Regions from separate parts of the uncultured Enterovirga sp. genome, predicted to be linked through region 3. Evidence: predicted binding sites of a transcription regulator. Region 3 holds the regulator's gene; each other region holds the start of a gene.
What was found. Region 3 encodes LexA, which represses DNA repair genes until DNA is damaged. Its sites were predicted from a motif close to TGTTCNNNNTGTGTTCNG; they were not measured.

Region 1 (3,273 bases), on a different contig from region 3:
GTGATCCCGGCGCGGCCGAGCCGCCGGACCGCGTCCGCCATCATGGCGGCTTCGCCGCCGAAGAGGGCGGATGCGCCCTCCATGTCGATCAGGATGCCGTCCGGCGGGTCGGGTTGGACCACGGGCGAGTAGCGGCCGCACCAGCCCGCGAGATCGGCGAGCGCCGCCGCGTCCGCCTCCGGCGCGGCGTCGACGAGCACGAGCCCAGGGACGGAGGCCTGAGCCTGGGCCACCGCCTGGCCGGGCCGGATCCCGATCGCGAGCGCGGCTTCGTCGGCCGCGGCGACAATTCGGCGCGAGCCCTGCCGCGTGACGGTGACGAGCGGAGCGCTACCCTCACGCGACGGCGCGTTGGCCGAGTTGCTCGACCCGAGCGGGCCGGTCGATGCGGCCGGGGACCCGGATCTCCTGCGGAGCCGGTCGCTCGGGAAGAAGGGCAGGTAGAGCGAGACGACCCTCGGCATCGCAGGCCTCGACGATCCAGGACGTGGCCTCCGCGCCACGGCAGCGGAGGAGCTCGACGCGCCAGCGGGCGCGGCCGAGGCCCGGGGCGGAGCACGCGCGGGACGGGGCCGCCGAGATGCGCCAGCGCGTGAAGACGGCGCTCGGCTCGTCGGCGGAGGCGCGCTCGGCCTCGCTCCGCCACCGGCGCAGGATGAAGGCCGGCACGCCCGATCCCTCGGCCGCGAGCTGGAGCCGCCGCGACGCCGTGAGCCCGAGCCGGGCGACCTCGCCCACGACGCCTGCAAGGCCGCCATGCCGCAGGGCCTCCTCCATGGCGGGCAGGACCTCGCCGTCCTTCCAGGTTTCGACATAGATGACCCGGTCGGGCCCGAGCCCGACGGAGGCAAGCGCCGGCGCGAACAGGTCGCGGCCGCGGAGGCACCAGAGGACCGTGCCGCGGCTGCGGGCGAGGATGCCGGCCGTGAACAGGGTCGCGGCCGCCGCATGCTCGCTGTCGATGCCGCTCTCGACGCATTCGTGGACCGTGCCGAGCGGCAGCCCGCCCCAGGGCAGATGCTCATCGATCGCCGCGAGGCCGAAGGCGAGCGGAGGCCGCGCGGCCCGCCGGGACCGTTCGAGCGCCACGACCCGCCGACGCAGATCAGACAAAACAGGATTGTGCCCGGCATGGGTCATGCCTTGCCCGAGAGGTTGCGGAAGCCGTATTGTTCCTATTTTGTTCTCATGCAGGCCCGTGAGTCAATCCGCCGCGCCGAGCGCGGCCGTCCCGGCAACGAAAGCGTGAACGTGGCGGTCGTCTGGCGCGGTCACCCAGCCAGCGTTATCCGTGGGTCAGCCGGCCAGGAAGGCGTCGAGGGCGGCGTTGAAGCGAGCCGGGTCCTGCAGCATCGCGAGATGGCTTACGTCCTTGAGGGCGACGCTCCTGGCACCCGGGATCGTGTCGGCCAGGTAGCGGGCATGGTCCGGCCGGATGATCTCGTCGCGATCCGCGAAGGCGATCGTCGTCGGCACCCGGATGGTGGCCAGCTGGGCCGTCGAGACATTGGGTTCGCGCCGCCACATCGCGCCGAGGCCGGCCACGAGGTCCGGCCATCGTTTCGGCTCCGGCGAGAGCGTGAGGTATTCCTCCCGGCAGCGCGCGGCATAGGCTGCGAAGGCCGGCTTCTTCGACCCGCCCGCGATCAGCCCGCCCGGCGAGGCATTTGCCCCATAGGCAAAGAGCCGGCTGACCCGCTCGGGCCTCGACATCGCGAGCAACAGCCCCGTGATGCCGCCGTCGCTCCAGCCGACGATGGCCGTCCTGCCGGTATCGAGATGATCCAGGACTTTCTCCACGTCACCGGCAAAGAGCGCGAAGCCGTAGCGGTTCGACACGACCGGGCTCCGGCCATGCCCCCGCGTATCCATCACCGTCACGCGATACCGGCCCGCGAGATGGCGGACCTGCCCTGCCCAGACGTCCGAGCTGCCCAATCCGCCGTGGAGGAGGAGAACGTCTTCGCCTTGCCCGAACTGAGCGTAGAAGAGCCTCTCGGCCGTCACCCTCCCGGTCTGGGCCCGGCTCAGATCGAGCTTCGGCATCCCTGGGAGCTTCGACCACGGCAGCGGTGTGCCCGCATCGCGCCGCTTCGGCTTCGTTGGCGCCGGCGCTTCCGCCTCGCGCCCGAGAACCGGTCCTGCCGCAAAGGCCAGAATCGCCGCGCATGCGCTCCGTCGCAAGAGGCCTCGCCCTCCTGTGTCCACCGGTTGCATGGCAACAGGGGCTTTCAGCCCGTCCTGACTACGCGGGCCGGGTTGCCGACGACCGTGGCGCCCGCCGGTACGTCGCGGGTGACCACGCTACCGGCTCCTATCACGGCATCGTCGCCAATCGTCACGCCCGGCAGGATGATGGCGCCGCCGCCGATCCAGCAGTGACGGCCGATCCGAACCGGGCGACCGAATTCCAGGCCGCTGCGGCGGGTCTCGGGGTCGCGCGGGTGGTCGGCTGCGTAGATCTGCACGGCCGGGCCGATCTGGGTCCCCTCCCCGATCTCGACCTCGACCACGTCGAGGATGACGCAGCTGAAATTCAGGAACGCGTCGCGACCGAGCCGGATATTGAATCCGTAATCGCAATGGAAGGGCGGCCGGATGACGGCTCCCTCCCCCACGGCCCCGAGCCGCTCGGCCAGGAGGACACGGCGCTCGGCCAGCGGCGCTGCGAGCGCCGCGTTGTAGCGAACAAGCCAACGCTTGGTGTCGGCGAGATCGGCCTGGATCTCCGGGTCCACAGGCCGATAAAGCTGGCCTGCCAGCATCTTCTCCTTCTCGCTCATGATCGTGCTACTCACCGGCCCTGCTCCGCCACCTTCTCGGCCAGCCGCATGAAGACCGGCACGGCCGCCGCGAGATCGGCCGTGGCCACGCATTCATTCGGGCGATGCGCCACCCCGATATCGCCCGGGCCCAGGAGCACGCAGGGCGCAATCGCCTGGAGCTCGGCCGCGTCGGTCCCGTAGGGAGCAACCTGCGGGGCGGCGCCGGTCGTCTCGCTGCAGAGACGCACGAAGGGGTGGTCGACCGGCAGTTCGGGCGGGCGTCCTTCCCAGGATTCGGCGAGCGCCAGGCCGAAGCGGCGTGCCGCATCCCGCACCCCTTCGACGACGAAGATGGGATCGACGCCGGCGCTGTAGCGAAACTTGATCGTAGCGGTCGCACGCGGAACATTCACGTTCACGGCGGTGCCGTGGTTGTCGATGATGAGGTTGAAGTCGCTGAAGACCGGATCGTAGGCCGTATCCTGCAGCGCCGGGTCCGTCCGCAGCC
Region 2 (3,273 bases), on a different contig from region 3:
ATCAGCGTCTGGGTCGCGAGCACATGCTCGACCTCCGACGTCCCGATCCCGTGCGCCAGCGCCCCGAAGGCGCCGTGGGTCGAGGTGTGGCTGTCGCCGCAAACGATCGTCATGCCCGGGAGCGTGAAGCCCTGTTCGGGGCCGATGATGTGGACGATGCCCTGGCGCTGGTCGAGTTCGTCGAAATACTCGATGCCGAAATCGCGCGTATTGGCCGCGAGCGTCTCGACCTGGATGCGAGCCTCCTCATCCGCGATGCCGCCGCGGCGGTCGGTGGTCGGCACGTTGTGGTCGACGACGGCCAGCGTCTTGCCGGGGGCCCTGACGACCCGGCCGGCCACCCGCAATCCTTCGAAGGCCTGCGGGCTCGTGACCTCGTGCACGAGGTGGCGGTCGATATAGATGAGGCAGGTCCCGTCCTCGCCGCGATCGATGACGTGGTCATCCCAGATCTTGTCGTAGAGGGTGCGGGGGGCGGACATGGGTCTCGTCATCCTGTGCGGAGTCGCGGAGATGCTCCGATGAGAGTGTCTCTAATACCGCGACCGAGCTTTCGGAAGGGCCCGCGGTCGCCGCAGCCTCCATCCGGATCGGCTCCGACCCGGGGACTTGCACGACGCGAAAAGGCGCGGCCCGTCGGCGCCACGCCTTGCAACACGCCTTCTTACGAATGGCACGGTCGAACCAGCCCCCCTGGAGGCCTGTCCCGAGGCGCCGGATCGGAGCGACCCGCTACGGGTTGCCTTCGTCGAGGTCGTCGTCGGTCGGGGTCGCCGTGTCGAGGATGCGGTCAGCCAGAAGACCTGCATTCTGGCGGATGGCGGCTTCGATCTTGGCCGCGATCTCGGGATTGTCGCGCAGGAGCGATTTCGCGTTCTCACGCCCCTGGCCGAGCCTCTGGCTGTCGAAGGAGAACCAGGCGCCCGACTTCTCCACGATGCCGGCCTTGACGCCGAGATCGACGAGTTCGCCGACCTTCGAAATGCCCTCGCCGAACATGATGTCGAACTCGACCTGCTTGAAGGGCGGCGCGACCTTGTTCTTGACGACCTTGACCCGGACCTGGTTGCCGATCGCCTCGTCCCGGTCCTTCAGGGTCGAGATCCGGCGAATGTCGAGCCGGACGGAGGCATAGAATTTCAGCGCGTTGCCGCCGGTCGTCGTTTCGGGCGAGCCGTACATCACGCCGATCTTCATCCGGATCTGGTTGATGAAAATCACCATCGCCTTCGACTTCGAGATCGAGGCGGTGAGCTTGCGGAGGGCCTGGCTCATCAGCCGCGCCTGTGCGCCGGGCTGCACGTCGCCCATCTCGCCCTCGATCTCCGCCCGGGGCGTCAACGCGGCGACCGAATCGACCACCAGCACGTCGATCGCCCCCGACCGCACCAGCGTGTCGCAAATCTCCAGCGCCTGCTCGCCCGTATCGGGCTGCGAGATGAGGAGGTCGTCGAGCTTTACGCCGAGCTTTCGGGCGTAGACGGGATCCAGCGCGTGCTCGGCGTCGACGAAGGCGCAGACGCCGCCCTTCTTCTGCGCTTCGGCGACGGTGTGGAGAGCGAGCGTCGTCTTGCCCGAGGATTCTGGCCCGTAGATCTCGATCACGCGGCCGCGCGGCAACCCGCCGACGCCGAGCGCGATGTCCAGGCCGAGCGAGCCCGAGGAGATCGATTCGACCTCGGCGATCTTCTCGTTCTTGCCGAGTCGCATGATCGAGCCCTTCCCGAAGGAGCGCTCGATCTGCGACAGCGCCGCGTCCAGCGCCTTGGTCTTGTCCATGGAGGGTGTCTCGATCAGGCGCAGGGCAGAGGCCATGGCGGGCGATCCTTATGGCAGTGGGAGGAGCCGGACTCAAACGCGTCCGGTCCTCGTGAATGTACATGGTTTGTTCTCATCCGCAACAACTTCTTTGGCCCACGCCGCGCCGTATACAGGACAACTTGACCGCGCCGGTTGCAGCCTGCCGGGCCGGGCCGGGCCGGGCCGGGACGAGACCGGCGTCGCGGCTCCGCGAGCGCTCACGTACGTCTGATCGACGGCTCGGGCCTGCGGCCTTGAGGGGATGTGACAGCGGGTCTATTCGGGACGGGGGATCGCGTGTCAAAGGGAGAGGTTGCGGGCGTGCAGGTGACAACAGGGGATCAACCGTCGGCCGTCTCGCCGGCTTCGAAGGCGGCTCGGACGCGCGACGCGCTGACCACGCCTGCCTCACGCAGGCCGATCGTCGTGGTTCTCGGCATGCATCGCAGCGGCACGTCGCTTTGCGCCCATCTGCTCAGCGCCCTCGGCGTCGACATGGCGGATGACGTGGGCCGCGCCCGCGGGAACGAGGACGGTCATTGGGAGCGCTGGGAAATCGTGTCCCAGCACAATCGGATCCTGGACCTGCTCAATCGACCGATGGGTGGCGTCGGCGATTACTCCCCCCTCCATGATCTACCTCTCCCGAGCGGCTGGTGGGCCAATCCGGAGGTGCGAAAGATCCGGTCCGAAGTGGAGGCCTACCTGCAATCCAGGATGCATCCGGCCGAACCGTTCGGTTTCAAGGACCCCCGAGCTGTCCGGCTGCTTGCGACATGGGGAGAAATCTTCAACAATCTCTCCCTCACCCCGAAATATGTGTTCTGTGTTCGTAATCCGGCCAACGTTGCCGCGTCGCTCCGGTCACGCGACGATATCCCGCTCCGTTCGGGCGAATACCGGTGGCTCGTCTACAATGCCGATTTCTTCGCCCGGGCGAAAGATGACGTCTTCGTGCTCGATTACGATGACTGGTTCACGGACGGGGAGGGGACGCTCAGGCGACTGCTTGCATTCCTGCGGCCCTTGAACCTCGTCCACGACGGCAGTGCGGATATCCTCGACATCGTCGACGCGCAGCTGAACCGTGAGGGCGCGAAAGGCCGACCTTCGGCACAGCGGATCGTGCAGTATTTCTATGAGCTGATCAAAGAAGACCTGTCGGATCCTGGCGTCCGGGCGAAGCTCGACGTCTTCATCGAGCAGTTCAACATCTTTCAGCGTGTCGCTCCCTTCGAGCTCCCGCTGACGCGGCTGCACGGATCCATCTTCGAAAAAACGGCCGAACTCGAAGCCGCGAGGGACGCGTCTCGCCAGCTCGAGCATCGCGTCTCGGGCCGGGAACAGGCGGAGGCTGACCTTCGAAGCGAGCTCGAGGCGTCGCGGCGTGCCGAAGAGACTGCGCGCGAGGAGGCCGCAAATCGCGCGGCCGAATTGCAGCAGGTCGGGGAGGAGCTCCGGGCGCTGGAGCAT
Region 3 (3,273 bases):
TCCTACGCGGCGGTCGCGGGCCTGATCGCCTTCGCCGAGGCGGCGCGTCGGGTCCGCCCCGCGGCGGAGGCGGGCGACCCGCTTCGTCGGGCGGCACTCTGGGTCGGCATGACGCTCGCCGGCATCCTGGGCACGACGCTCGTCGCGACGCTCGCGACCGGGCCGTTCGGAACCTTCCACTTCCAGAATGTCCAACCCTACGGGCTGATCGGCAACGCCGCGACCCTGCCCCTCGTGTCCTTCGCCGTGATGCCGGCCGCCGTGATCGGCGTGGTCGCGCTCCCCTTCGGCCTTGACCGTCCGATCTGGGCGGCCATGGGCTATGCCACGGACGGCGTGCTCCGCCTGTCGGAATGGGTCGCGGGTTTCGCCGGTTCGACGCTGGTGGTGCCGGCCTTCGGGGCGGGCGCGCTCTCGCTCTTGGCCTTCGCGCTGCTCGTCGCGACGCTCTGTGGTTCGGCGCTCCGGCTTCTCGCGGGCCTTCCCTTCATTCTGGGCGTGGCGCTCGCCTCCGCTGCGCCGCGCCCGGACATCTACGTGGCCCGGGACGGGTCGGGCGCCGCGGTCCGGGGCCGGGACGGCCGGCTCGCGCTCCTGGGGCGGGTCCCGGCCTTCACGGCCGAGCAATGGCTCAAGGCCGATGGCGATGCGCGCCGGGCCGCGGATGCCTCGCTCAAGGCCGGACCGCGCTGTGACCGGATCGGCTGCACGATCGAGATGCGGGACGGCCGGATCGTCTCGCATCTCCTCGACCGGCGCGGTTTTGCCGAGGATTGCGGCCGTGCCGCCGTCGTCCTCTCCCACCTTCAGGCACCGCCGGACTGCGCCGCGCCCACCCTGGTCGACCGCGCCTTCCTGGCCGGACACGGAGCGACGACCCTGTTCGCGACGTCGTCGGGGTTCCGGCTCGAGACCACCCGCCGCCCTGGCGAGAGCCGGCCATGGCTCGCCCGCAAAGCCTCCGCGAGGCCGGCCGCCGCCATCGCATCCGCCTCGCCGCCGCCGGGCAGGCCCGCCTCACGTCCTGCTCCGGCGGAGGAGGCGGTGCCGGACCTCCCGGATGCCGATGCGGAGCCTTGAGGCACTCGCACCGGGAGGACGGGCGCGCCGCTCGGCCGTCAGTACCGCCTGACGAGACTCACGAGCTTGCCCTGGATGCGGACGCGGTCGGGGCCGAGCACGCGCGTCTCGTAGGCCGGGTTCGCGGCTTCGAGCGCGATGGAGGATCCGCGCCGGCGAAAACGCTTCAGCGTCGCCTCCTCGTCGTCGATCAGCGCGACGATGATGTCGCCGGTCAGCGCGTCGTCCTGGCGTTTGATGACGACCGTGTCGCCGTCGAGAATGCCGGCATCGATCATCGAATCGCCCCGCACCTCGAGCGCATAATGTTCGCCCGACGCGAGGAAGTCCGGCGAGAGCGTGATCGAATGCGAGCGGTTCTGCAGGGCGGAGACCGGCGTGCCGGCCGCGATGCGGCCCATGACCGGGATCGAAACGGCCTTGCCGCCGTCGGGAACGCCGCCCGGAGCGGCCGCCGGCGTCGTACGGGCTCGCCCGAAATTGCCCTCGACGACGCTCGGGCTGAATTTCGGCCTGGCGGTCGTCTCAGGCATGCGCAGGACTTCGAGCGCCCGCGCCCGGTTCGGTAGCCGCTTGATGAAGCCGCGCTCCTCGAGAGCGGTGATCAGCCGGTGGATGCCCGATTTCGACTTCAGGTCGAGCGCCTCCTTCATTTCGTCGAAGGAGGGCGGCACGCCGGATTCGGAGAGGCGCGCGTGAATGAAGCGCAGCAACTCGTTCTGCTTGCGGGTCAGCATCGTCGCGCTCCTGCTCGAACGACTCGGGTGAGAAACAAAGCATGAACGGCGTAACCGTTCTGCTAATGTTCCACAAGCGGCGATGTGGACTTTCGGACCTACTCTTCCGCTCTACTCGGCCGGCGCGATCGCGGGATCGGCTTTCGCCCAGAGTTCGGGGCGAAGCTCCTCGGGCCGATCCGGGAAGAAGAGGGCGCACAGGAAGGTGACGGTCGCGACCCCGGCAAGGACCAGGGTCGCCGAGGTGAGGCTGCCCGTGCGTTCGTGCAGGAACCCGATGAGCGGGGCTGCCACGGCGCTGCCGAGGAAACCCATGAAGAAGCGCACCGAATAGAGCTTCGCCCGCAGCGGTGGCGCGACGTAGCGGGCGGTCATCGTCTCGTTCACGGTGACTTGCCCGAAGATCACCGCGGCCGCGACCCCGGCTAGCGGCAGGACCAGCCAGCCCTGCGCGAAGGAGAGCGCGGCGAGGGTCGGGGCGAGGACGAGGGCCAGCGGCAGGAAGAGGCGTTTCAGCGTCGTGCGGTCGATGAGCCGTCCGACCGTGAACTGGGTCGCGGCGCCGCACAGCGTGACCGCGAAGGCCAGGATTCCGACGATCGGGATCAGGTTCGCGTCGCCGGCGAGCCGCTCCTGCATCAGCTTCGGCAGGAGAAGCGTGAAGGCGTTGAAGACGAGGCCCGAGACGACCGCGATCGCGAGCAGCGTCGCGACGGCGCGCCGGACGAGGGGCGCCGGGATCACCGGGAAGGGCGTCGCGGAAGGATGGGCGGCGTGGTCGTATTCCGGCACCCCAATCCAGAGGAGGCCGAGCCCGATGCACACGATGCCGGGCACCATGAAGGCGACCTGCCAGCCGTAGCGCTGGGCGAGGAAGGCCGTGACGACCGGCGCAAGGGCGACGCCGAAATTGCCGAAGACGCCGTTCGTGCCGATTGAGCGGCCGGGTCGCTCGCCCGCCGCCTCGACCAGCATCGCGGTCCCGATCGGGTGATAGATCGCCGCGAAGAGCCCGGCCGAGCCGAGTGCCAGCGCGAGGAGGAGGGGGGTCGCCGCGAAGCCGGCCGCGATCAACGACAGGCCGGTGCCGAAACAGAAGGCCAGCATCAGCGCGTGGCGCCCGATTCGGGCGGCGAGCCATCCCTGCGGGAGCGAGGCGACCCCGTAGAGGACGAACATGCCGGTCGCGAGCGCGAGCACCGGCCCGTAATCGGGCCCGAAGGCGCCGCCGGGCCGGGCCATCACCAGCACCGCCGTCGGCAGGATCAGCAGGCTGTAATGGGTGAGGAGATGCGCGGCGTTGACGAAGACGATTTGCCGGCGGGCCGAGCTCGCCATGATGGAGCCTCCGCGAGGATCGTGAGCCGCCCCGGCACTAGACGAAGGTCGCGCGAGCGTCCAGCACGGCCTGAAGGGCGCCTCAGGCGGCGCTTCGGGCTTCGCCGGTCGTGCCCGG

Region 1: a site for LexA is predicted at 1,171-1,188, ahead of ACFE87_RS04655 (ImuA family protein). Genes of this name have one in related genera too.
Region 2: a site for LexA is predicted at 1,876-1,893, ahead of recA (recombinase RecA). Genes of this name have one in related genera too.

The regions. Positions count from the first base shown of each region.
Region 1 is NZ_CAXTAZ010000005.1:101,231-104,503, forward strand. It holds gene ACFE87_RS04650 (DNA polymerase Y family protein) at 1-440, opposite strand, end outside; gene ACFE87_RS04655 (ImuA family protein) at 337-1,140, opposite strand; gene ACFE87_RS04660 (alpha/beta fold hydrolase) at 1,297-2,046, opposite strand; gene ACFE87_RS04665 (sugar O-acetyltransferase) at 2,232-2,783, opposite strand; gene ACFE87_RS04670 (M20 family metallopeptidase) at 2,795-3,273, opposite strand, start outside.
Region 2 is NZ_CAXTAZ010000001.1:179,399-182,671, reverse strand. It holds gene leuC (3-isopropylmalate dehydratase large subunit) at 1-482, opposite strand, end outside; gene recA (recombinase RecA) at 733-1,815, opposite strand; gene ACFE87_RS00910 (hypothetical protein) at 2,122-3,273, shown strand, end outside.
Region 3 is NZ_CAXTAZ010000033.1:32,426-35,698, reverse strand. It holds gene ACFE87_RS16095 (ComEC/Rec2 family competence protein) at 1-1,080, shown strand, start outside; gene lexA (transcriptional repressor LexA) at 1,119-1,817, opposite strand; gene ACFE87_RS16085 (MFS transporter) at 1,929-3,155, opposite strand; gene ACFE87_RS16080 (AI-2E family transporter) at 3,238-3,273, opposite strand, start outside.